2 linked regions of the Aquibium oceanicum genome follow. The protein of the gene in region 2 interacts with the protein of the main gene of each other region in a pairwise test. Links are inferred from orthologs where the notes say so. Each region holds a gene or a part of one and is shown on either strand. Other genes may lie near its edges. The genes, in order: rlmN and ftsZ.

Region 1 (16,040 bases), 1.8 Mb from region 2 along the record:
ACCGCCCGCTCGATTGCATCGTGGATGCAGGGTGCTGGACCGGAGCATCCACCTTGGCTTTCTGCCTTGGAATCAAGGATGGCGGCCATCCGGCGCGCAGCGGCATGGTGGCATCGTTCGATTTGTTCGTCGCGGATGAACACACCCGGACGATTTATCTCCAGCGAAAAGGTCTCGATGTAAAAGTTGGCTCCTCACTTATACCCATTTTTCTGAACAACATTTACGGTCACGAAGATCTTATATCAATCGTTAAAGGCGACCTCCTCGATCACAGCTGGAGTGGCAGGCCTATCGACATTCTTTTCCTTGATCTTTTGAAGACAAAGGCGTTGAACACGCAGGGTTCAAAGATATTCTTCCCCCATCTCCGACCTCAATCGATTATTATTCAGCAGGATTATGTCTTTGATCATCTTCCATGGATTCCGCTGACGATGCAGATGTTCCGCGATCATTTTGAGGTTGTCGGATATTGCCTTTCAAGTGCATTGTTCATGGTGAGGTCGACGCCATCCGAGTCCGAGGTGAGCGAGCGACTTGCCGAGATGGATGAAATGCCTCTGGAGGCGAAACTGGTCGCGTTCGATGAGATCATTTCGCAAATGCCCCACCCCGTGCAGCGTACTCAACTGGAATTGTCTCGCATGTGGTGCGCTCTTCATTATGGGGGACCGGATCGCGCAAGGCACGAACTGTCACTCTTCGAGTACGACGAGAAAATGAATTGGGTCGCGTTGAAGCTACGTCAACTGGAGCACTCGATCGCGCGAGCAAGATAGAAATGATGGTCCATGCGTCGTGCAGGCTCCCTCCTCTCGGGTGTTAGATAGTCATCCAACACCTCTCAGGAGAGTGAGCAATGCTTGGGCGGCGCCAGTAAGTCATGCTCGCAATTGGGCTATACTTGCGTAACTGGACAAATCAGCAACCCGGCTATCAGGCGATAGGGGAAGTTCGGCCCTTCTCACCCCATCCGGTCGATCTTGCGCTGCATCGCGGCGATCTGTTCCTTGAGTTCCTTCAGCTCATCGCCGCTCTGGGCGGCCGGTGCAGGCTGTTCTTCCGGCTCCGGGCTGGCCGCCGCGCCGCCTTGCGGCGGAAAGGGCGTGAACATGCGCATGGCGTTCTGGAACATCTCGATGTTGCGCCGCGTCTGCTCCTCGAGCGCCTTGATCGGGGTCGCGACGTTCATCATCTCCATCGGCGACTTCGCCATGGTGGATTTCATCTGCTCGCGGAACCGTTCCTGCTCCTTGGCAAAGGCGATCATCGACTGTTCGAGGAAACTCGGCACGACCATCTGCATCTGGTCGCCGTAGAAGGAGATGAGCTGTCGCAGGAAGGGCACCGGCAGCATGTTCTGCCCGTCCTTGTTCTCCAGCTCGAAGATAATCTGTGTCAGCACCGGATGGGTGATGTCGTCCCCGGACTTGGCATCCTGAACCTTGAAGTCCTCGCCCTTCTTGACCATCTCGGCCAGGTCCTCGAGCGTGACGTAGGTTGATGTGCCGGTGTTGTAGAGGCGGCGGTTGGCATATTTTTTTATGACCACCGGATCGTCTTTGACAGGCACGCGACCCTCCCAGACATTTGGAATATGAAGCGCGATCGGTCGAACGCGCCATGCCATGCGATGAGGATATGCCTAAATCATCGCCGATTGAAAGCGCTTTGTGCAGTGCACGAAGCCGCGGCGGGCAGACGGCCTTTCTCCTTCGGATGGCAACGAGCCTGCCCGCACGTCGGCGCAAGGGTCCCCCGGCACCGCCGATTCCGGTTTGACACAGGTCATGGAAAGGGCAAGAAAAGTCGCCACCGTCCGGCCCGGGAGCCGGTTCGAGCGATCCGTCCTTCAGGGAGATACACAATGGCCGCCCCCAACAGCATCGTCGTCGCCAGCGCCGCGCGGACCGCGGTCGGTTCCTTCAACGGGGCCTTCGCCACCGCGCCGGCACACGAACTCGGCGCTGTCGTCGTGAGGGAGGTGCTTGCGCGCGCCGGCGTGGAGGCTTCCGAAGTCGACGAGGTCATCCTCGGGCAGGTTCTCACGGCCGGAGAGGGCCAGAACCCCGCGCGTCAGGCGGCGATCGCGGCCGGCATTCCCGAAGGCGCGACCGCCTGGGGCCTCAACCAGGTTTGCGGTTCGGGCCTGCGCTCGATCGCCATCGGCATGCAGCAGATCGCAACGGGCGACGCCAGGGTCATCGTCGCTGGCGGGCAGGAATCCATGTCGATGTCGCCGCATTGCGCCCATCTGCGCCAGGGCGTGAAGATGGGCGACTACAAGATGGTCGACACCATGATCAAGGACGGGTTGTGGGACGCCTTCAACGGCTATCACATGGGCAACACGGCCGAGAACGTGGCGCGGCAGTTCCAGATCACGCGCGAGACGCAGGACGCCTTCGCGCTCGCCTCGCAGAACAAGGCCGAGGCGGCGCAGAAAGCCGGAAAGTTCAAGGACGAGATCGTCTCGGTCACGATCAAGGGCCGCAAGGGCGACACGGTCGTCGACCAGGACGAGTACATCCGCCACGGCGCCACGATCGACGCCATGCAGAAGCTCCGTCCGGCTTTCGACAAGGACGGCTCGGTGACGGCAGCCAACGCTTCGGGCATCAACGACGGCGCGGCCGCCGTCCTTCTCATGACGGAGGCGGAAGCCGAGCGGCGCGGCATCAAGCCGCTGGCGCGGATCGTCTCCTGGGCGACCGCCGGCGTCGACCCCAAGATCATGGGCACCGGCCCGATCCCCGCTTCCCGCAAGGCGCTGGAGAAGGCCGGCTGGAGCGCCGCCGACCTCGATCTCGTGGAAGCCAACGAGGCCTTCGCCGCCCAGGCCTGCGCGGTCAACAAGGACATGGGCTGGAACCCGGACGTCGTGAACGTCAACGGCGGCGCCATCGCCATCGGCCACCCGATCGGCGCCTCGGGCGCGCGCATCTTCAATACGCTGGTCTTCGAGATGAACCGGCGCGGCGCAAAGAAGGGTCTTGCGACGCTCTGCATCGGCGGCGGCATGGGCGTGGCGATGTGTGTGGAAGCGGTTTGAAAGGCGATAGGGGAAAAGGGCAGTAAGGCAGTAGGAAAAAAATAGGCAGATCGGCAGCCGCCTACTGCCTTGCTACCTTACTCCCACAATCTGGGAGGAGAATTCATGCCAAGGACAGCAATCGTCACGGGTGGAACGCGCGGGATAGGGGCTGCCATATCGATCGCGCTCAAGGAGGCCGGCTACACCGTCGCCGCGAACTATGCCGGCAATGACGATGCCGCGCGCAACTTCAACACCGAGACCGGAATCCCGGTCTACAAATGGTCCGTCGCGGACTACGATTCCTGTGCGAACGGCATTGCGCAGGTCGAGGCCGATCTCGGCCCGGTCGAGGTGCTGGTCAACAATGCCGGCATTACGCGAGACGCGCCCTTCCATCGCATGACGCGCGAGCAATGGACCGACGTGATGCGGACCAATCTCGACGGCGTCTTCAACATGACGCATCCGCTGTGGAACGGCATGCGCGAACGCAAGTTCGGCCGTGTCATTACGATTTCCTCGATCAACGGACAGAAGGGCCAGTTCGCGCAGGCGAACTATTCCGCCGCCAAGGCCGGCGACATCGGCTTCACCAAGGCGCTGGCCCAGGAAGGCGCGCGGGCCGGCATAACGGTCAACGCGATCTGCCCCGGTTACATCGCCACCGACATGGTCATGGCCGTGCCGGAGAAGGTTCGGGAAGGCATCATCGCCCAAATTCCGGTCGGAAGGCTCGGCGAGGCTGCCGAGATTGCCCGCTGCGTGGTCTTCCTCGCGTCGGACGATGCCGGCTTCATTACCGGATCGACGATCACTGCGAACGGCGGGCAGTACTTCGTCTGAATTGGTCCGGCCTGCTTCGACCGCGCGTCACTTTGGAAGACGGTCGTCAGGCGGGCCCCGGTCCGGAAGACCGGCGGAGCGGCCGGCGACCAGCCAGTATGCCGTGGCGCCGACCATGCCCGCCGTGATCGCCGCGGTCGCGACCTCAGGCATCCAGAGCAGCGGAAGTCCGGCAACGAGATTGACGACCTCGCCAGGATAAGGCACCGGTCCCTGCGTGCGGCGCGCAATTGCGATTGCGACGAACCCCGCAGCGCCACCCGAGAGCACGTGATAGAGCCAGCTTCTGTAGCCGAGGATTTCCGCGATACCAACCGAGACGGCGAACGGGATGAACGCGAAATACGCGACGAAAAGCCCCACCAGCGGAATCGACACGAACAACCCGCCCATCAGGAGCCACGGCGCTTCCTCTCCCGGCGTCGCGAACATCGGCCAGGCGACCAAATGCAGGAAGGCGCTCGCCGTGAGCGCCGCTACCGCGTAGCCGACGATGATGAGAAAAAGCCGGACGAAAATCAGCCCGACGCGGCTCAAGCCTCGCCGTGCCCCGCGATCATCATGGCCTCGAGCGCCAGGCGCTCGCTCTTCTTCATGCGCTCCGATTCCGACTTCAGCTGCCCGCAGGCGGCGAGGATGTCGCGGCCGCGCGGCGTGCGGATCGGCGAAGCGTAGCCGGCCGCGTTGACGGCATCGGCGAACTTCTCGATCTGCTCCCAGTCGGAGCACTGGTAGTTGGTGCCCGGCCAGGGATTGAACGGGATCAGGTTGATCTTGGCCGGGATGCCCTTGAGGAGCCGCACGAGTTCCTTCGCGTCGGCCAGGCTGTCGTTGACGTCCTTCAGCATGACGTATTCGAAGGTGATGCGCCGCGCGTTCGAGAGCCCCGGATAGGCGCGGCAGGCGGCCATCAGCTCCTTCAGCGGATACTTCTTGTTGATCGGCACCAGCATGTCGCGCAGATCGTCGCGCACCGCGTGCAGCGAGATCGCCAGCATGACGCCGATTTCCTCGCCGGTTCGGAAAATCTCGGGCACGACGCCCGAGGTCGACAGCGTGATGCGGCGCTTCGAAAGCGACAGCCCGTCACCGTCGGACGCGATCAGCAGCGCCTTCTTCACTTCCTCGAAATTGTAGAGCGGCTCGCCCATCCCCATCATGACGATGTTGGTGATGCGGCGGCCTTCCGCCGGCACGATGGCGCCGGCCGGCGTGTCGCGGTCCGGGAAATCGCCGAGCCGATCGCGCGCGGTCATCAGCTGGGCGAGGATCTCCTCCGCCGTCAGGTTGCGCACCAGCTTCTGCGTGCCGGTGTGGCAGAAGGAACAGGTGAGCGTGCAGCCGACCTGGCTGGAGATGCACAGCGTCCCGCGCCCTTCCTCGGGAATGTAGACCGTCTCCACCTCGACCGGCCGCCCCGCACCGCGCGGCGGAAAGCGGAACAGCCACTTGCGCGTCCCGTCGGACGAGATCTGCTCCTCGACGATCTCCGGACGCGCGATCGTGAACGTCCGGTCGAGTTCGGCGCGAAGCTCCTTGGAGATGTTGAACATCTCGGAGAAATCGGAGACGCCGCGCACGTAGAGCCAGTGCCAGAGCTGGCTGGCGCGCATCTTCGCCTGGCGTTCTGGAACGATGCCGCTCTCGACCAGCGTCCCGGCGAGCGCGGCGCGCGAAAGTCCCACCAGCGGCGGTTTTTCCTTAACCGCGGGACGGAGCGCGTTCCGCGTCTCGGCGGAGGTGATGTCGAACGATAGGGCCATGGTCGGGGAGATATGATCGGCCGCGGCCGATTGCCAATGTTGCGCGCGACATAGCAGAAGTTTGCGCGTCAGTCACGCGATGGCTCGGCGACAGGCCCGATCCGGCCCGTAGAAGGCCACCCGCCTCGCGAGACCGCCGGCCTGACCGAGAGCCAGGCCGGATATTCGTCTCGAACCCGGGTGCTACTTGCAGGCCGAGATCGAATCCAGCGCGGCGGTGATCCCGCGCAGGGAGAAGTTGTAGCTCGTGTCGTTGCCGCGGCCGGACTTGGCGGCGACCGACATCACCGAGCCGGCCTTCATGGCGGCGACGAGTTGCGGCTCCTCGGCGGCGTTCTCCAGCCAGGCGGACTTGCCCTTGGTGAACAGCGAGAACGAGCGGTCCCCGACCTTCACCGCAACCTTGGAGTTTTCCTGGAAGGGATAGGAGGCGATGAACTGCGGCTCGAACGCGACGTTCTGGCCCGGCTTCTGGCTGACGAAGAAGAAGATGTCGCCATGATCGAGCGCTTGCGGCTGCTTTTCGGTCGGCACCGAGAGAACGTAGCAGACCTTTCCGGAATCGCCCTGATAGGAATAGGTCCCCCAGGCGTTGTACTGATTGATCTTGGTGGCCGATTGCGCGGCGGCTGGGCCGGCGATCGTCACGGCGATGGCGCTTGCCAGGAATAGAATCAGTGCACGCATTGTTTCCTGCCGTTCTTGTGTGTCCTGATCGAAGATCGATGCCGGCCGCTACGGACCGGGATTCGCTTCAATTTAAGTTAATCGGGGTTACCAAAGGATGAACTTCGCTTCGGCCCCGGCGCCCCGATGTGCCTTGGGCTCCCGCCAACCCGCCGGGCGCGCCTGCCACGAACCGGGCACATCACGGATCAATTCTCAACGTCACGAAAACGGCGAGAGTTTGTCGCTCGCATCCGCGGCCGAGGGAACGGCGCCGGCGGATATGGCTGCGTCGAGGGCTATTCCTGCAGGAAGCTGCGTGCCGCCGCGCGGTGGGCGGGCGTAATGTGCGACCGGATGGCCCCAAGAGCCGCGGTGAGCACCGCGACGTCGTCGGTGAAGCCGAGACCGACGAGAAAATCCGGCACGAAATCGAGCGGAACGACGAAATAGGCAAGCGCGGCCAGAAGGATGCCGCGCAAGCGCATGGGCGTCTTCTCGTCCATGGCGCAGTAATACGCCGCGACCACCTCGTCCATGAAGGGGATCCGTCCGGCGGCCCGCCGTGCCGTGCGCCAGAAATCCCGGCGCACACGCTTTTCCCGGCGCCGGTTCACATCCGGCGGAACGGGGGCGAGCACTTCCTCGATCTCGGCGTCGTCGATGGTCTTCTTCATGTTCGTTTATCTGGGTCGCGCGACGGAGAGTCGCAAGTCCCCGCTCAGCGGGCGAATGCGTCCATCTTTCGCGCGAGCTTGAAGTCGAGCTCGGTCAATCCGTCCGCGTCATGCGTCGACAGGGTCACGTCGACGGTCTTGTAGACGTTGAACCATTCGGGATGATGGTCGAGCTTCTCGGCGGCGAGCGCGACCCTTGTCATGAAGCCGAAGGCTTCGCTGAAATTGCGGAACGTGAAGGTCTTGCCGATCGCCTCGCGGCCGTCCTGCAATTCCCAGCCGTCGAGTTCGGCAAGGGCGTCGCGTACCGCCTGTGCGTCGAGCTTCTGTTTCGCCATGCGACTTCCCCTTCCGGATTGGCTTCATCCGCTGAAACTGGAGCACGACGCGAAGAAATCGACCCGAGCGGGAGACCCGGCAACCAGACGAAGCCGCCGGAAGGGTCTATCGCGACATGCGGAAGGCATCCGCGGCGGCGGTCGATGCGCCGGTGTAGGCTGTCCTTTCCACGTCCAGCGGCCACGCCTCCTCGACGATGTAGGGTCCGCCGCCGACCGAATCCCGCGATGACATCAGGACGAAGCGGCCGACACGGAAGGGCGCGGTGGAGAAGCCGCCGTGACCGGAGAGATACGATGCCAGGTCGAGCGGGCTCGCATTGCGCAGCCGCGCGATCGTCACGTGCGGCACGAACTTGCGCGGATCGTAGGGCGCGCCGTTGCGCGAGCAGATGCGGTCGATCTCGCCCTGCAGGGCAGTGAGTTCCGGGCAAGGCGAGACGCCGGCCCAGAGCGCGTGCGGCTTCTTTGTGCCGAAGGCGCCGACGCCGGAGAGGCGGATCTCGAAGCCCGGCTTGCGGACCCGGTCCAGGCCGCTGACGATGTCGTCGGCGACCCGTCCTTCGACATCGCCGATGAAGCGCAGGGTGATGTGGTAGTTCTCGACGTCGATCCAGCGCGCTCCGGGCAGGCCGCCCCGAAGCAGGGACAGGGAGAGCGTGGCGTCACGCGGTACCTCGAGGGCGGTGAAAAGTCGCGGCATGGCTACCTCCTCGAATCGCTCCGTCTTTCGCAGCGAACCATCGTTCCTCGCCTGCGGCAAGCCCGATATGTTCCGCGTCGTCCTTTCGTTGCAGTATGCGGCACTGCGTCCACACCCACCGGCGCCGTCAATCGAGCTGCGAAATCGCCTCCTCGACATATGGCAAGGCCTCCGCCACCATGCGGTCGACGCCTTCGGCATTGGGGTGCAGGCCATCGTCGAGCAGCAGCTGCCCGTTCGTCGCGACCCCTTCCATGAAGAACGGGAAGAAGGTGACGTCGTACTTCCCGGCAAGGCGCGGGTAGAGGCCATTGAAGGCCTCTGCGTAATCCGCTCCGAGGTTCGGTGCGGCCAGCATCCCGGCAAGAACGACGTCGATGCCCCGCTCCTTCAGGCGCGCCAGCATCGCGTCGAGGTTGCTTTCGGTGATCGAGGGCGAGACGCCGCGCAGCATGTCGTTCGCGCCGAGTTCCAGAATGACGAGGTCCGTCCCGTCGGGAACCGACCAGTCCAGCCTGCCGAGCCCGCCGCTGGTCGTGTCCCCCGATACGCCCGCATTGGCGATGGATACGTCATGGCCTTTCGCCTCGAGCGCGGCTTCGAGCTTCTCCGGGAAGGACTGCCCCGGTTCGAGCTGGTAACCGGCCATCAGGCTGTCGCCGAACCCGACGATGTCGATCTTCTCCGCGAGCGCCTGGCCCAGAAAGGCGAAGAAGACCAATCCGGCGACCGATATTGCACGTATCCGTGGTTTGAAACCCATCTTGCAGAAACCCATATGAACCCGGACCGAAAGCAGCCTGCCGCCGTCCATCCCAACAATCTCCGAACCATATAGGGCCCATTCCCGGTGACAGAAACAGTGATCGACCTGAAGAATGTTTCGCTGACACTGGGACAGGGGGCCACGTCGGTCCATGTCCTTAAGGATCTAAGCCTGGAGATCTTCGCCGGCGAGGCGACCGGTATCGTCGGGCCTTCAGGTTCGGGAAAATCCACGCTGCTGATGGTGATCGCGGGCCTGGAAGGCGTCGATTCCGGATCCGTCACGATCGCTGGCAAGCGCATCGACGGGCGCAGCGAGGACGAAGTCGCTGCCTTCCGCGGCAGCAACATCGGCATCGTCTTCCAGTCCTTCCACCTCATCCCCAACATGACCGCGTTGGAGAACGTCGCCGTTCCGCTGGAACTTGCCGGCCGCGGCGACGCATTCGGCATCGCGGCACGCGAACTCGAGGCCGTCGGCCTGAAAGACCGGGTGACCCACTATCCCGGCGAACTGTCCGGCGGCGAGCAGCAGCGGGTGGCGATCGCCCGCGCCCTCGCCCCGGAGCCGAAGATCCTCATCGCCGACGAACCGACCGGCAATCTCGACCAGGCGACCGGCCGCCAGATCTCGGACTTGCTGTTCTCCAAGGCGACGGAACGCGGCATGACGCTGGTGCTGGTCACCCACGACTCCGTGCTCGCCGGCCGCTGCGACCGGCAGATCGCAATGCGCTCGGGCCGCATCGAGAGCGGCCGCCTTCACACCGCCGTTTCGGCCTGAGGGTCCGGTCATGCGAACCGGACGAATGCTCGATCTTGCCGTCCGCTTCTCGCTGCGCGAGATGCGTGGTGGCCTTTCCGGGTTCCTGATCTTCATCACCTGCATTGCGCTCGGCGTCGCGGCAATCGGTGGCGTGAACTCGGTCGCGCGCTCCATCACCTCCGGCGTGGCGAACGAAGGCCAGACGTTGCTCGGCGGCGATATCCGCTTCGAACTGGTCCACCGCCAGGCGAGCGATGCCGAAGCGGCTTTCCTCCAGGATCTCGGCACGGTGGCCGAAAGCGCCAACATGCGGTCGATGGCGCGTCTCGAGGATGGCTCCGACCAGACGCTCGTCGAGGTCAAGGCCGTCGACGGAGCGTACCCGCTCTATGGTGCGCTGGGGACGACCCCATCGCTCGACCACGAGGCGCTGTTCGGCCGCCGGGATGGCGCCTTTGGCGCTGCCGCGCCGCAACTGCTGTTCGACCGGCTGGGTCTCGAGCCCGGTTCGCGACTGAAGCTGGGCGGCGAGGTATTCGAACTGCGCGCGGTGATCGATGACGAACCCGACCTCGTGTCGGATGGCTTCGGCTTCGCACCCCGGCTGATGGTTTCAATGCCGGGGCTCGAAGCTTCCGGCCTCGTGCAGCCCGGCAGCCTCGTGGAGTACGCCTACAAGATCCGCCTGCCTGCGGGCTCATCCGAGACCGACATCACCAGGATACAGGAGCGCGCCGGAAGCGAATTTCCGGAAGCCGGCTGGAGCATCCGCTCGCGCGCCAACGCCGCGCCGTCGTTGTCGGCCAACATCGAGCGCTTCTCGCAGTTCCTCACCCTCGTGGGCCTGACCTCGCTCGTGGTCGGCGGCGTGGGCGTGGCCAATGCGGTACGCGCCTACCTCGAAGGCAAACGCGCCGTGATCGCCACCTTCAAGAGCCTCGGCGCATCCGGAGGCTTCGTCTTCGCAGTCTATCTCGTGCAGATCGCCATCATAGCCGCCATCGGGATCCTGGCGGGGCTGGTGCTTGCCGCGCTGATGCCCTTCGCGGCGAGCGCGGCGCTCTCCGGCGTGCTTCCCGTGCCGACCCGGGGCGCTATCTACTGGGACGCGCTTGGAATCGGCGCTCTGTTCGGCCTCCTGGTGACCTTCGCCTTCGCGCTTCTGCCGCTCGGGCGGGCGCGAGACGTGCCCGCGACCGCTCTGTTCCGCGAAATGGGCTTCGACAACAGCGGCCTGCCGCGGCTGCCCTATGTCGCCGCGGCCGCGGCAATCGGGTTGCTGCTCGCCGGTCTCGCGGTGTGGTTTTCGACCGATCGCTCGATCGCCGCGATCTTCGTCGCCGCGACCGCTTTCTCCTTCGCAGTGCTGCGTCTGGTCGGCCGGCTGGTCCAGTATCTAGCGCGCAGGAGCCCGCGCGTTCGGTCCACCGCCCTTCGGCTGGCGCTCGGCAACATCCACCGCCCCGGCGCACTGACGCCGTCTGTGGTCCTGTCGCTCGGCCTCGGCCTGACGCTCCTCGTCACGCTGGCGCTCGTCGATGGCAACATGCGCAGCCAGATCGCCGGCAGCCTCACGGAGCGCGCGCCGAACTTTTTCTTCGTCGACATCCAGAACACGGAGGTCGAGGAGTTCGCCTCCCTGATCCAGGACCTCGCACCGGAAGGCAAGCTGGTGCGCGTTCCCATGCTGCGCGGCCGCATGATGGAGATCAACGGGGTCGACGTGCGCGAGATCGAGGTGCCGCCCGAAGGCCGTTGGGTACTGCGCGGCGACCGCGGCATCACCTACGCCAGGAACATCCCCGAGAACGCGACGCTGGCGGGCGGCGAATGGTGGCCGGAGGATTACTCCGGCGAGCCGCTGGTGTCCTTCTCCGCAGAGGAGGGCCGCGAGATCGGCCTCGAACTCGGCGATACGATCACCGTCAACGTGCTCGGCCGCAACGTGACGGCCCGAATCGCCAACTTCCGCAACGTCGAATGGGAATCGCTCGGCATCAATTTCGTCATGGTGTTCTCGCCCAACACCTTCGCCGGCGCGCCCCATGCCTGGCTCGCGACGCTGCTCGACCGTTCATCGACCGCGCCCGAGGAAGCCCGCATTTTGAACGAGGTCACCCGTGCCTTTCCGGCGGTAACGACGGTTCGGGTCAAGGACGCGCTCGACATCGTCAACCGCCTGATCGGACAGCTTGCCACGGCCATCCGCGCGGCTGCGGGAGTGGCGCTGATCGCCTCGGTGCTCGTGCTGTCGGGCGCACTCGCGGCGGGCAATCGCGCGCGCATCCACGACGCGGTGGTGTTGAAGACCCTCGGCGCGACGCGGCGTACGCTTATGGCCGCGTTCACGCTCGAATACATGCTGATCGGGCTCGCGACGGCCATTTTCGCGCTAGCCGCCGGCGGCGTCGCGGCATGGTTCGTCATATCGCGCGTCATGGGCTTGCCGGCAATCTTCCTGCCCGAAGTTGCGGTGTCGACAATCGTCGTCGCCCTGGTCCTGACGGTCGGTTTCGGCCTGCTCGGCACCTGGCGTGTGCTCGGCCACAAGGCTGCTCCGGTGCTAAGAAATCTTTGAGCGTGCGTTAACCACGTCCGGAACAAGGGGCCGGAGCCATAAATTTCGTGCGATCACAAACCTTCGTGCGGCCAATCGCTCTTGTTCTTGGCAGGAAGGCACATCATATTCGACATCAGGCATGCTGGAGTCCCGCCAGCGGCGCCTGGGCGGATCGGGTTCGGTACCGCCCGACACCGGACGGGACAGAAGCTGTAAGAGGAAATCATGGCTGACATCCGCAACTACAATGCGCGCGTCGCCGGCGTTGGCACACGTGCCGATACCGGAATCGACGAGGGCCTTCGCGCATACATGCTCAAGGTCTACAACCTCATGGCGCTCGGCCTCGCCATCACCGGCCTGGCCGCTTGGGGTAGTTTCAACTTCGCCGTCGCCGATGGCCAGCTCACCCCGTTCGGGCAGCTGATCTACGCCAGCGCCTTCCGCTGGGTCGTGATCCTCGCGCCGCTCGCGATGGTGTTCTTCCTGTCGTTCCGCATCAACAAGATGAGCGTTTCGGCGGCTCAGACCACCTTCTGGGTTTATTCGGGCCTCGTCGGCCTGTCCCTGTCGACGATCTTCCTCGTCTATACCGGCGAGAGCATCGTTCGGACCTTCTTCATCACCGCGACCGCGTTTGGCGGCCTGTCGCTCTACGGCTACACGACCAAGCGCGACCTGTCGGCGATGGGCTCCTTCCTGGTTATGGGCCTTTTCGGGCTGATCATCGCGATGCTGGTCAACATTTTCCTGCAGTCGTCGGCGCTCCAGTTCGCCATTTCGGCGATAGGCGTGCTGATCTTCTCGGGCCTCACCGCCTACGACACGCAGAACATCAAGGAGATGTACTACGAGGGCGACGATAGCGCCGTGGCCGGCCGCAAGGCCATCATGGGCGCGCTTCGCCTCTACCTCGACTTCATCAACCTGTTCATGTTCCTGCTGCACTTCCTGGGCAACCGCGAGTAGGCGGTCTGGACCAATCGATCCTGCGGGGCGGCCAATACGGCCGCCCTTTTCTTTCGTACGACGCTCAGCTTAAAGTCCGTGCAACATCAATCCCCTGCACCAAAAATGAGCGTCGTAGCCCTTCGATCTGCCACGAGAGCCGATATTGCCGCGATCACGGCGATCTATGCCGATGCGGTGCGCCACGGAACGGCGAGCTATGAGCTCGAGCCGCCCGGAGAGGCCGAGATGGCGGCGCGTTTCGATGCCCTGGCCGCGAAATCCTATCCGTACCTCGTGGCCGAAAGCCCTTCGGGGCTCTTGGGCTACGCCTATGCCGGCCCCTTCCGGCCGCGACCGGCCTACCGCTTCATGGTGGAGGATTCGATCTACATGGCAGCGGAAGCGCGCGGCAAGGGCATAGGCCGCCTGCTACTCGCCATGCTGATCGAGGAAACCGGCAAGCTCGGCTTCCGGCAGATGACGGCCGTGATTGGAGACGGTATCCACAACGTACCCTCCCTCCGCCTCCACGCACAACTCGGCTTCCGCCATATGGGTGTTTTGGAGGGATCGGGGTTCAAGCAGGGGCGATGGCTGGATACGGTATTCATGCAACTCTCGATGAACGGCGGAAATTCCACCGATCCGGATCCGGGTTCGCTGCCCGAGCGGAACTTTCGCGCCGGCATCTGATCCGTGCCGGCGGGGCGTGTCAGGCGTGGACGAGCTTCAGGTGCCTGTCGAAGACGTTGAGCACCCGCGCGAGTTCGTGGCCGCGCTTCAGGATGAGCCCCGTCGCCGCCACCACCGAGTAGGCGCCCTGCTTGCGGGCGAGCTTGGGATCCTTGACGATCTGGAACAGCGGCACTTCGCTCGTGCGCCGGAACACCGAGAAGACGGCGCGATCCTGCAGATGGTCGATCGCGTAGTCCCGCCATTCGTTGGCGGCGACCATGCGCCCGTAGATTTTCAGGATTTGATCGAGTTCGCGTCGGTCGAACCTGACCGGTAGTCGTTCACGATCCCGCCGCGCCTCGTGAAGCGGGATCAGCATTGCGGAGCCGTCCCCATCCTCCGCACCGTTGGAACGCTCAGCCATGAGCTCACCTTCCGTGACAGTTTCACGACGGTTCAAGGTCATCTTTCCGGCCCGGTTTTGCAACCCCCGCGCCTGGAGGATATGCGAAACCGGGAAGGTGAAGGGACGCGCCGACCACAGGGAGCTCACACTTTGGCGACCCTTCTTACGCTCTTGAGTTGGCTGTTGCGCGAGGAGGCGACCGCTGTGGCAGTCGCTTCCGGTTCTTAACGCCAGGTTAACCGGTCGGTCACGAAGCAGGACAGGATGATCGAATTGGTGATGGCCCGCCACATTCCGGCCGCGAATTGTCCCGGTTGCGGCCCCAATGCGCGGCGAACATCCAATCGTTGCCTGAGACGGTTCGGTCCGGCGCTGGCCCCGTAACCCCAAGCCCCCCGCCCACGGTGTCTTCGCTGGGCCGAACCAACCTCGGCAACACCTCATTCTCGCGGAGACCCGCCCAGACGGCGGCTGGTCACATGATCGGGTGGTCGAGGATCGCAGCCCCGATGATCGGACCCGGAGAGCCGTCCACGCCCATCGCCTGGAGAAGCACGGCGCAGCCGCCCGCACCCTTCCGCTTCAGTTCGCTCGACGGGATTTCCAGCCGCATCTCGCGGCCGTGCCACATGCCCGCGGCCTGGATCGCGGAAACGGCATTCCAGTAGGTGATGGATTTTCCGGCGTTCTCGCCCCTGGCGATCTCGACCTCGGTTGCGGGCTCGAAGAACACCAGTACGACGTTCGCCTTGCCCTTCCGATGGGTGCCGGCGCCCGTCTCAATGACGATGCTCTCGGGGCTCTGGCGAATGCTGACATCGATCACCAGCCCCTTGCCCTCGGCATCCATGTCGGCGATCGCGCTCTCGATCTTGCCGCGGCTGGCGCCGTTCATGTGCTCGCGTCCGTTGACCACCACCTGCGGCGTGTAGACGGACCGCTGCCCGAGCGCGCGCGCATAGTCGCGCTGGCGGGCCGTGTTTTCGGGATCGGCGAGCGTGTCGCCCCAGCCGAGGTAGTCCCAGTAATCGACGTGATAGGCGAGCGCGACCACGTCGCCGCGCCGTGCGAGATCGGCAAGATACTCGTCGGCGGGAGGACATGAGCTGCAGCCCTGGCTCGTGAACAGTTCCACCACAGCACGCGGTTTGCCGTCCACGGTCTGAGCGGTCGCCGGCAGAGCCGGCGCTGCGACCATCGCCAGCAGGAACCCGGTCATTCGGAAGATGTTCATGTCCGATCCTGACTGAAATCCGGACTCCGATTGTCCGCTTTCTCGTATAGCTTCGACATTAAGCGCATGGCGAGGTCAACCCGAAGTCACGTTGCGGTGAGACGATTCTCCCGCATACTCCGCCCGAAAGGGAGAGCCGGGCGTGAATGATTCGCTTTTTGCCAGCATCGACAACTACTGCGAGCGCACCGGCCCCGAATTCTGGTCGGAACCGCTGAACGCGGTGACGAACCTCGCCTTTATCCTCGCGGGAATCTGGGGATTGTGGGCGATCCGCAAGCGCGGCGGCGACGTCTTCGCCGTGGCGCTGGCGTGGTGGGTCATCGCCATCGGCATCGGCTCGACGCTCTTCCACACCTTCGCCAACGGGCTGACGATCTGGTTCGACGTGGTGCCGATCGCCACCTTCACGTTGGCGCTGACGCTGTTCAACATCCGCCGCTGGGTCGGTTTCGGCTGGGGCCTGTCCATCGTCGCACTGATAGGCTTCTTCGCCGTCGCCGGCGCGATCACAGCGATGTTGCCCGACTGGGTCCGGGTCGCCACCAACGGCACGTCCGGCTACCTGCCTGCGCTGCTGTCGCTGGCGTTCTGGGGGGTGGTCCTCGTCGTGCGCGGCCACCCCGCCGGGTGGTACGATATCGCGGCGGCGG
Region 2 (8,796 bases):
CCGGCACCTCGGCCTGGAAGGAGATCGACAAGGCCGGATGCCGCGGGCTGATGATCGGCGGCGCCCAGATATCGCCCATGCACTGCAACTTCATGATCAACACCGGCACGGCGACCGGCTACGACCTCGAACATCTCGGCGAGACCGTGCGCGCACGCGTACTCGAGCATTCCGGCCTCCGGCTGGAGTGGGAGATCAAGCGCCTCGGCGACTTCCGCCGCGGCCACGAGGTGCAGGAGTTTCTGGGGCAGATGCTCTAGGCTGCCGGCTCGGTGAAGAGGCAGCGGGGCCTGAGCGGCGGCGACATTGCGCGAGGCTGGATTCCCCGTCGCGTTGGAGGCCAAAATGCGGCCTTTTGCCGAACGAAGACTTGCCACGGAATCCACTCTCTGATTCCCTGTCTTCAAGCGTTTCCTGATTGAGTCGGCGGCGTACCTGGCCGGGGGGATTCCCCTGGAGGTTCGGATTCGACCCGGAAACGACGGAGTTTCGGCCGGAGAGGGGATTGCCGGTAGATGTCGAAGAAACACGTTGCCGTGTTGATGGGAGGCTTTTCGTCCGAACGGCCCGTTTCCCTTGCATCCGGCAAGCCGTGCGCCGACGCCCTGGAAGCCGAAGGCTACGAAGTGACGCGCATCGACGTCGAGCGTGACGTCGGCAAGGTGCTGGCGGAACTGAAGCCCGACGTCGTCTTCAATGCGCTGCATGGTCCGTTCGGTGAGGACGGGACGATCCAGGGCGTGCTCGAATATCTTGAGATTCCCTACACGCATTCCGGCGTCCTCGCCTCCGCGCTCGCCATGGACAAGGACAAGGCGAAGAAGATCGCAAAGGCGGCCGGCATTCCCGTTGCGGAATCACGCATCATGAACCGCTTCGAGATCGGTTCGTCCCATCCCATGAAGCCGCCCTATGTCGTGAAGCCGGTGAATGAAGGCTCCAGCTTCGGCGTGGTGATCGTCAAGGAGGATCAGTCGCATCCGCCGCAGGTCATCGGGTCCTCGGAGTGGCGGTATGGGGACACCGTGATGGTGGAGCGATTCGTGCATGGTCGCGAACTGACCTGCGCGATTATGGGCGATGTGGCGCTGGCCGTGACCGAGATCGTGCCGGTCGGGCATTCCTTCTACGACTACGACTCGAAATACGTGCCCGGCGGATCAAAACACGAATGCCCGGCAAAAATTTCACCAATTATTTACCAAAAAATACAGACACTGTCCCTCAAGGCGCATCAAGCCATCGGCTGTCGGGGAGTTTCCCGGTCCGACTTCCGCTACGACGACCGCTTTTCCGAGAATGGCGAGCTCATCTGGCTGGAAATCAACACGCAGCCAGGCATGACGCCGACATCGCTGGTTCCAGAAATCGCCGCGCAAGCGGGGCATAGTTTTGGTGAGCTCTTGAGTTGGATGGTGGAGGACGCGTCGTGTTTGCGGTGAGGTCAACCGATCTCCGTGCTCCGGTCGCCCGGTCCGGCGCAAGGGCCGGTCTGTTCTCCGGCGTCCTGCCGCGCGTGTTGCGGCGGCCGTTCCGCGTGCTTTTGCGCACGGGCGTCTCCGACATGCACGTGCCCGGATACGCCGCGCCGCTGATGACGGGCGCGCTGCTTCTCGCGACCTGCCTCTACGGGATGAGCGTCGGCGGTCACTGGCCGCAATTCCTCCAGACCATGACCGCCTACAGCGGCTTCGCCGTCACCGACGTGCGCATATCGGGCAATGGCGAAACCTCCGACATCGACGTGCTGGAAAGGCTTGATCTCAACGGCTGGACCTCGCTCGTCGGGCTCGACGTGGATGCGGCGCGCGACCAGGTCGCCTCGCTCCCCTGGGTCCAGTCCGCGACCGTTCGCAAGGTCTATCCGGATGCCATCGAGATTTCGGTCGTCGAGAAGACGCCGTTCGCCATCTGGCAGTACGGCAAGGATCTGATGCTCGTGGAAGCCGATGGCAAGCTCATCACGCCGTTCCGATCGGGCCGCCACGCCGATCTGCCCCTGGTGGTCGGAGAGGGTGCCTCCGGGAAGGCGCAGGCCATCGTGGCGCGCGTCGCCGAGCATCCGGAAATCGCCTCGCGGGTCGAAAGCTACGTCAGGGTCGGGAACCGTCGCTGGGACCTGCGTCTCGACAATGGCGTGACCCTGAAGCTTCCCGAAGAGGGGGTGGATACGGCGCTCTCCTACCTCGCCGATACCGACCGGGCCAGCGGCCTCCTTTCGCGGGACATCCTCGCCGTCGACATGCGGCTGGAGGACAGGCTGGTCGTCCAGCTGACGTCCGAAGGGCTGAAGCAGCGGACGGCCGCGGTGAAGGAAATGATGAAGCAGCTCAAGGCTGGCGGGCGGCGCACATGAACTGGCTTTCGGGCAGTCACTCAGCGGCTACGCGCCGGTCCGGCATCGTCACCGTCCTCGACATCGGATCGAGCAAGATCTGCTGCATCATCGGCAAACTGAAGCCGGGCGAGGGCAGCGAACTCATCCGCGGGCGCACGCACCAGGTGCGCGTCATCGGCATCGGTCACCAGAAATCCCAGGGCGTGAAGTCGGGCGTCATCGTCGATCTCGACCGGGCGGAGCAGGCGATCCGCCTCGCGGTCGATTCCGCCGAGCGCATGGCCGGGCTGACGGTGGATTCTCTGATCGTCAATCTCTCGGCGGGCCGGCTGAGCAGTGACATCTCGACGGCGACGATCAATCTCGGCGGCCACGAGGCCGATACCTCCGATATCCGCAAGGTGCTCGCGGCCGGCGCGAAGAAGGCGTTGCAGGCCGAGCGCGAACTCGTCCACTCGCTGGCGGTCGGCTTCTCGCTCGACGGCGAGAAGGGCATCCGCGATCCGCGCGGCATGCTGGGCGAGACGCTGGGCGTGGACATGCATGTCCTGACCGCCGACGCCGCGCCGATGCGCAACATCGAGCTTTGCATCAACCGCTCGCATCTCTCCGTCGACCGGATGGTCGCCACGCCCTACGCCAGCGGGCTCGCCGCGCTGGTTGACGACGAGGCGGAGCTCGGCGCGGCCTGCATCGACATGGGCGGCGGCACGACCACGATATCCGTCTTCGCAGAGGGCAAGTTCGTGCATGCGAGCTCGCTTCCCATCGGCGGCATCCACGTGACGCTCGACATGGCCCGCGGCCTGTCGACCGGCGTCGAAGTGGCCGAGCGTTTCAAGGTCATGCACGGCTCGGCGCTGCCGACCGGCGCCGACGACCGCGACGTCGTCAACGTGCCGCCGGTGGGCGGCGACGAATCCGACGTCCCGCTGCAGGTGCCGCGCTCGGTTATGACGCGCATCATCCGCGCCCGCATCGAGGAGACGCTCGAACTGGTGCGCGAGCGCCTGCATCGTTCCGGCTACGGCGCGACGGTCGGCAAGCGCGTCGTCCTGACCGGCGGCGCCAGCCAGTTGACGGGCCTGCCCGAGGCAGCCCGGCGCATCCTCGGCCGCAATGTCCGGGTCGGGCGTCCGCTCGGCGTCGCCGGGCTTCCCGAGGCGGCCAAGGGGCCGGCATTTTCTTCGGCCGTGGGGCTGATGATCTACCCGCAGGTGGCTTCGTTCGAGAGCAGCCGCGTGTCGGGTTTCCTGCGTATGCGCGCAACCGGTACGGGTGGACGCCTGGGGCGCGTGGGTCAGTGGTTCAAAGAGAGTTTTTAGTTTCGAGGGGCTAGCCCCAGGCGGCCGCGCGGCGATGCGGCGAGAAAGGCGAAAAGGACGAGGACATGACGATCAATCTTCAAAAGCCGGACATCACCGAGCTCAAGCCCCGCATCACCGTCTTCGGCGTTGGCGGCGGCGGCGGCAACGCGGTCAACAACATGATCACCGCGGGGCTGCGCGGCGTCGAGTTCGTGGTGGCGAACACGGACGCGCAGGCGCTCACCATGTCGAAGGCCGAAAGGCTGATCCAGCTCGGCGCGCATGTGACCGAGGGCCTGGGCGCCGGTTCGCAGCCTGAGGTCGGCCGCGCCGCTGCCGAGGAATGCATCGACGAGATCGTCGATCACCTGGCCAGCACGCACATGTGCTTCGTCACCGCCGGCATGGGCGGCGGAACCGGCACGGGTGCCGCGCCGGTCGTGGCCCGTGCCGCCCGCGAAAAGGGCATCCTAACCGTCGGCGTCGTCACCAAGCCTTTCCACTTCGAAGGCCAGCGCCGCATGAAGACGGCCGACATCGGCATCGAGGAGCTGCAGAAGAACGTCGACACGCTGATCGTCATCCCCAACCAGAACCTGTTCCGCATCGCCAACGACAAGACGACCTTCGCGGACGCCTTCTCCATGGCCGACCAGGTGCTGTATTCGGGCGTCGCCTGCATCACCGACCTGATGGTGAAGGAAGGTCTCATCAACCTCGACTTCGCCGACGTCCGCTCTGTCATGCGCGAAATGGGCAAGGCGATGATGGGCACGGGCGAGGCGTCCGGCGAGGGCCGCGCCATGGCCGCCGCGGAAGCCGCGATCGCCAACCCGCTGCTCGACGAATCCTCGATGAAGGGCGCCAGGGGCCTGCTGATCTCGATCACCGGCGGGCGCGACCTGACCCTGTTCGAGGTCGACGAGGCTGCGACCCGCATCCGCGAGGAAGTGGACCAGGACGCCAACATCATCCTCGGCGCCACCTTCGACGAGGAACTGGAGGGCGTCATCCGCGTGTCGGTCGTCGCCACCGGCATCGACAAGAAGGCGCACGAGATCGCCGCGCATCCGATCGAGATCCGCCAGCAGCCGAAGCCGCAGCCGCGCCCGGTCCAGGCCGAAGCGCGCCAGGCCCCGGTCCAGCCGGCGCCGCAGCCGGCTCCCGAGCCCGCGGTTTCGCATCAGGCGGCGGCCGACCTCGACCCGGTCGCGGAGGCCATCCGCGAGGCCGAACGCGCTCCGGCGCGTGCGCCCGCCGCGCCCGCCGAGGAGTTCCAGCCCCAGAGCCGGCTCTTCAAGGCCGCCGCTCCCGAGGCGCATCTGCGTCCGGCGCCTCAGCCCGCGCCGACGATGCAGAACATGGAAACCGCACCCGCGCCGGCGCAGCCGCGCATGCCCCGCGTGGAGGATTTCCCGCCGCTGGTGCAGGCCGAACTCCAGGCTCAGGCCGTCAGGCCGGATGCCGCCGACGATCGCGGTCCGATGGGGCTGCTCAAGCGGCTGACCAACGGTCTCGGATCGCGCAGGGAAGAGGAGCCGGCACGGCTGAAGGCCGCAGCGCCGCGCGAGCCGCAGCTCGTGCAGCCGGCCGCGGAGCCCCGTCGCGCAGCATCTTCCGACGCGCAGCTCTACGCGCCGCGCCGCGGCCAGCTCGACGATCACGGGCGGCTCGTGCCGGCCTCGAGGGCGAACCAGGAAGAGGATCAGCTGGAGATTCCGGCCTTCCTCCGCAGGCAGGCGAACTGAGTTCCGGACAAGGAAAGACGAGACTGTAACAAACGGAGCAGACTGACCGATGAGCCGGTCAGTCTGCAAATGCAATCGATGAGCAATTTCAATCCCTTGGTGAGATATGCTCATGCGGCTTGCTCGTTACATGGGGTAAGAAACCGTGATTTGGCGACTCTCTACCCGCCCTATATCTTCCGCTTCGAACATTCTGCGGTGCACAGGGCAATTCGGGGATAGGGCGTCCTGGGCATGTACGAGAACAAGAAGCCGCGGCTTTCCGGCCTTAAAAGCGGTCCTGAATTGGGCGGGGTCATGGGAATAGATTTGCACGAGTATCAGACGACCATCAACTCGCGTGTGTCGCTCTCGGGTACGGGCGTTCATGGCGGCAGGGCCGTCACGATCCACCTCAATCCGGCCGATGTCGATACCGGCGTCGTCTTCAACTGTCTTTCCGACGGTGAGACGGTCCGCGAGATCCGCGCGCTGGTGTCGGAGATCGGCGGGACCGACCTCTGCACGGTTCTGGGCGATCCTTCCGGCATGCATGTCGCCACCGTCGAGCACCTGATGGCCGCGCTCTTCGCGCTCGGCATCGACAACGTCTCGATCGACATCGACGGCAACGAGGTTCCGATCCTCGACGGCAGCTCCCACGATTTCGTCGAAGCCATCGAGCAGGCGGGCATCCGCACCCTGACCGGCAAGCGCCGGTTCATCCGCATCCTCAAGCCCATTCGCATCGAGAAGGGCGGATCGTGGGCGGAGTTCCTTCCCTATGACGGTACGCGTTTCGAGATCGAGATCGATTTCGAGAGCAAGTCGATCGGACAGCAGCTCTATGCCGGCGACATCGAACCCGAGACCTTCAAGCGCGAAATCGCGCGCGCCCGCACCTTCGGCTTCATGAAGGACGTGGAGCGCCTGTGGGCGGCCGGGTATGCACTCGGCTCGTCGCTGGAGAACTCCGTCGTCATCGGCGATGACGACCAGGTCATCAACATGGAAGGCCTGCGCTTCAAGGACGAGTTCGTGCGCCACAAGGCGCTGGACGCGATGGGCGACCTCGCGCTCGCCGGCGCGCGCTTCATCGGCTGCTTCCGCTCCTATCGCGGCGGGCACAAGCTCAACGCCGCGGCGTTGCGCCGCCTGCTGTCGGATCGCGGTGCGTTCGAGATCGTCGAGACCACCCGTCGCAGCCGTGGCCGCAAGGCGGAGATGATCGCGGTCAGCGCTCCGGTGTTCGCTCCCTGGACCCTGTGAGGGCTTCCGGGCCAAGGTCGATACGTGCCGATGTTGCGTACCGGGTCATTGGCCCGAAGTTGATTGGCAATTCAGCTGCCGCGCATTCCCGCCACAAAATAGCGCGAATGCGCGGCGATAGCGTTGTCGGCGGGGCGCGGCTGTGATCTATGACGGTCGCCCGCTGCCAACCGGGGGACCAGAGGATTCGAGCGACGAATGAACGCGACACGAAGTGCCGTTAGAGGCGGGTGGATGAGACGAGCGACATTTGCGGCGCCGTTCGCGGCATTGTCGCTGGCGCTCGGTGGATGTGCCAGCGAAAAGGACATCGACCTGTCGAGCTACGTGCAGGACATCGAGCCGGCCGACACGCTCTACAACCAGGGCCTCGCCAATCTCGAAGCGGGGCGCATCAAGGAAGCCATCGCCAAGTTCGAGGCGGTGGATCGCCAGCATCCCTATTCCGAGTATGCCCGCAAATCCATGGTGATGAGCGCCTTCGCCAACTACCGGCGGGGGAACTACGTGGACTCGATCAATTCCGCCAAACGCTACGTCGCGCTCTACCCGTCGAGCGAGGACGCGGCCTATGCGCAGTACATCGTCGGGCTGAGCTACTTCCGCCAGATCCGCGACGTGACGCAGGACCAGAAGGAAGCCCGCCAGACGCTCGAAGCGATGGACGAGGTGATCACGCGCTGGCCCGAGTCGCAGTATGTCGAGGACGCGAAGGCCAAGAAGCGTTTCGCGCGCGACCAGCTCGCCGGCAAGGAGATGCAGATCGGCCGCTACTATCTGGAGCGGCGCGAATACGTCGCAGCGGCCAAGCGGTTCCGCAACGTGGTCGAGGTCTATTCCGACACCCGCCACGTCGAGGAGGCTCTGGCACGCCTGACGGAGACCTATTACGCGATGGGGCTCGCCTCGGAGGCGCAGACGGCCGCCGCGGTGCTTGGCCACAACTATCCCGACAGCCAGTGGTACCGCGATTCCTACAAGCTCCTGCAGACGGGCGGCCTGGAGCCGCGCGAGAACAAGGGCTCGTGGATCTCCAAGGCCGGAGCCGTCCTGCTCGGCACCTGATGGCGGCAGGCTAGCGATGCTGGTCCAACTGTCGATCCGCGACATCGTGCTGATCGAGCGGCTCGACATCGACTTCGCGCCGGGCTTGTCCGTGCTGACCGGCGAGACGGGTGCGGGAAAATCCATCCTTCTCGACGCACTCTCGCTGGCGCTCGGCGGGCGCGGCGACGCCTCGCTCGTCCGCCACGGCGCGGCCCAGGGGCAGGTGACGGCCGCCTTCGACGTGCCGCTCGACCATCCCGCCCGTAAGCTGATCGCGGAGAACGCGATCGACGACGAGGGCGACATCCTGCTCAGGCGCGTCCAGAACGCGGACGGCCGGTCGCGCGTCTTCGTCAACGACCGCCCGGCGAGCGTCGCCCTGATGCGCGACATCGGGCGGGCGCTGGTCGAGATCCACGGCCAGCATGACGAGCGCGCCCTGGTCGATCCCGGCGCCCATCGCGATATTCTCGACCTGTTCGGGCGGCACGACACCGAAGTCTCGGAGACGCGGCGCAGCTGGAACCTGTGGCGGCAGGCCGAAGCCGACCTCGCCCGTCACCGGGCGCGCGTCGAAGCGGCGGCGCGCGAGGCGGACTATCTGCGCGCATCCGTCGATGAACTCGACAAGCTCGACCCGATGGATGGCGAGGAGACCGAGCTCGCCGGCCTGCGCTCCTCCATGATGAAGGCGGAGAAGATCGCGTCGGAGATCGGCGAGGCGCAGGAGCTTTTCGCCGGCAACGCCTCGCCCGTGCCGCTGCTGGCAAGCCTCGTGCGCCGGCTGGAGCGCAAGTCCGCCGAGGCGCCCGGGCTCCTTGAAGAGGTCGTAAAATCGCTGGACGAAGCGCTGATCGCGCTCGACGCGGCGCAGACCGGCATCGACGCCGCGATGCGGGCCACCGAGTTCGATCCGAAGCGCCTGGAGCAGGCCGAGGAGCGGCTGTTCGCGCTGCGCGCCGCGGCACGCAAGCACAACGTCACCGTCGACGCGCTGCCAGACCTCCGCGCCCGCATGGTCGCCGATCTCGCCGAGCTCGATGCGGGGGAGGAGAGGCTCGCGCTGCTCGAGACCGCGGCTGCGGACGCACGGACGCGCTACGACGCG

The links.
Region 1: the proteins of ftsZ (region 2) and rlmN interact in binary tests that used the Escherichia coli proteins (3 or more experiments, as listed by UniProt). The link is inferred for Aquibium oceanicum from one-to-one orthologs.

What each region holds. Positions count from the first base shown.
Region 1 is NZ_CP018171.1:5,120,236-5,136,275, forward strand. Bases 3,532-6,393 are described here. They hold rlmN (dual-specificity RNA methyltransferase RlmN), read right to left. Parts: upstream 5,647-6,393; coding sequence 4,417-5,646; downstream 3,532-4,416. Other genes in these bases: phbB (acetoacetyl-CoA reductase), read left to right, coding at 3,532-3,883; BSQ44_RS25110 (hypothetical protein), read right to left, coding at 3,911-4,420; BSQ44_RS25120 (invasion associated locus B family protein), read right to left, coding at 5,830-6,333. In the rest of the region: BSQ44_RS25090 (class I SAM-dependent methyltransferase), read left to right, coding at 1-782; polyhydroxyalkanoate synthesis repressor PhaR, read right to left, coding at 968-1,576; BSQ44_RS25100 (acetyl-CoA C-acetyltransferase), read left to right, coding at 1,871-3,055; more of phbB, read left to right, coding at 3,161-3,531; BSQ44_RS25125 (YkvA family protein), read right to left, coding at 6,612-6,977; BSQ44_RS25130 (4a-hydroxytetrahydrobiopterin dehydratase), read right to left, coding at 7,034-7,327; thpR (RNA 2',3'-cyclic phosphodiesterase), read right to left, coding at 7,434-8,030; BSQ44_RS25140 (arylesterase), read right to left, coding at 8,158-8,793; BSQ44_RS25145 (ABC transporter ATP-binding protein), read left to right, coding at 8,881-9,579; BSQ44_RS25150 (ABC transporter permease), read left to right, coding at 9,590-12,139; BSQ44_RS25155 (Bax inhibitor-1/YccA family protein), read left to right, coding at 12,347-13,090; BSQ44_RS25160 (GNAT family N-acetyltransferase), read left to right, coding at 13,196-13,765; BSQ44_RS25165 (DUF2794 domain-containing protein), read right to left, coding at 13,785-14,171; BSQ44_RS25170 (DUF1223 domain-containing protein), read right to left, coding at 14,629-15,387; BSQ44_RS25175 (hypothetical protein), read left to right, coding at 15,530-16,040.
Region 2 is NZ_CP018171.1:3,343,060-3,351,855, reverse strand. The notes cover bases 3,075-6,060. They hold ftsZ (cell division protein FtsZ), read left to right. Parts: upstream 3,075-3,728; coding sequence 3,729-5,393; downstream 5,394-6,060. Other genes in these bases: lpxC (UDP-3-O-acyl-N-acetylglucosamine deacetylase), read left to right, coding at 5,691-6,060; ftsA (cell division protein FtsA), read left to right, coding at 3,075-3,663. In the rest of the region: murB (UDP-N-acetylmuramate dehydrogenase), read left to right, coding at 1-260; BSQ44_RS16405 (D-alanine--D-alanine ligase), read left to right, coding at 516-1,442; BSQ44_RS16400 (cell division protein FtsQ/DivIB), read left to right, coding at 1,430-2,356; more of ftsA, read left to right, coding at 2,353-3,074; more of lpxC, read left to right, coding at 6,061-6,641; BSQ44_RS16380 (outer membrane protein assembly factor BamD), read left to right, coding at 6,876-7,706; DNA repair protein RecN, read left to right, coding at 7,723-8,796. UniProt on the Escherichia coli protein: Essential cell division protein that forms a contractile ring structure (Z ring) at the future cell division site. The regulation of the ring assembly controls the timing and the location of cell division.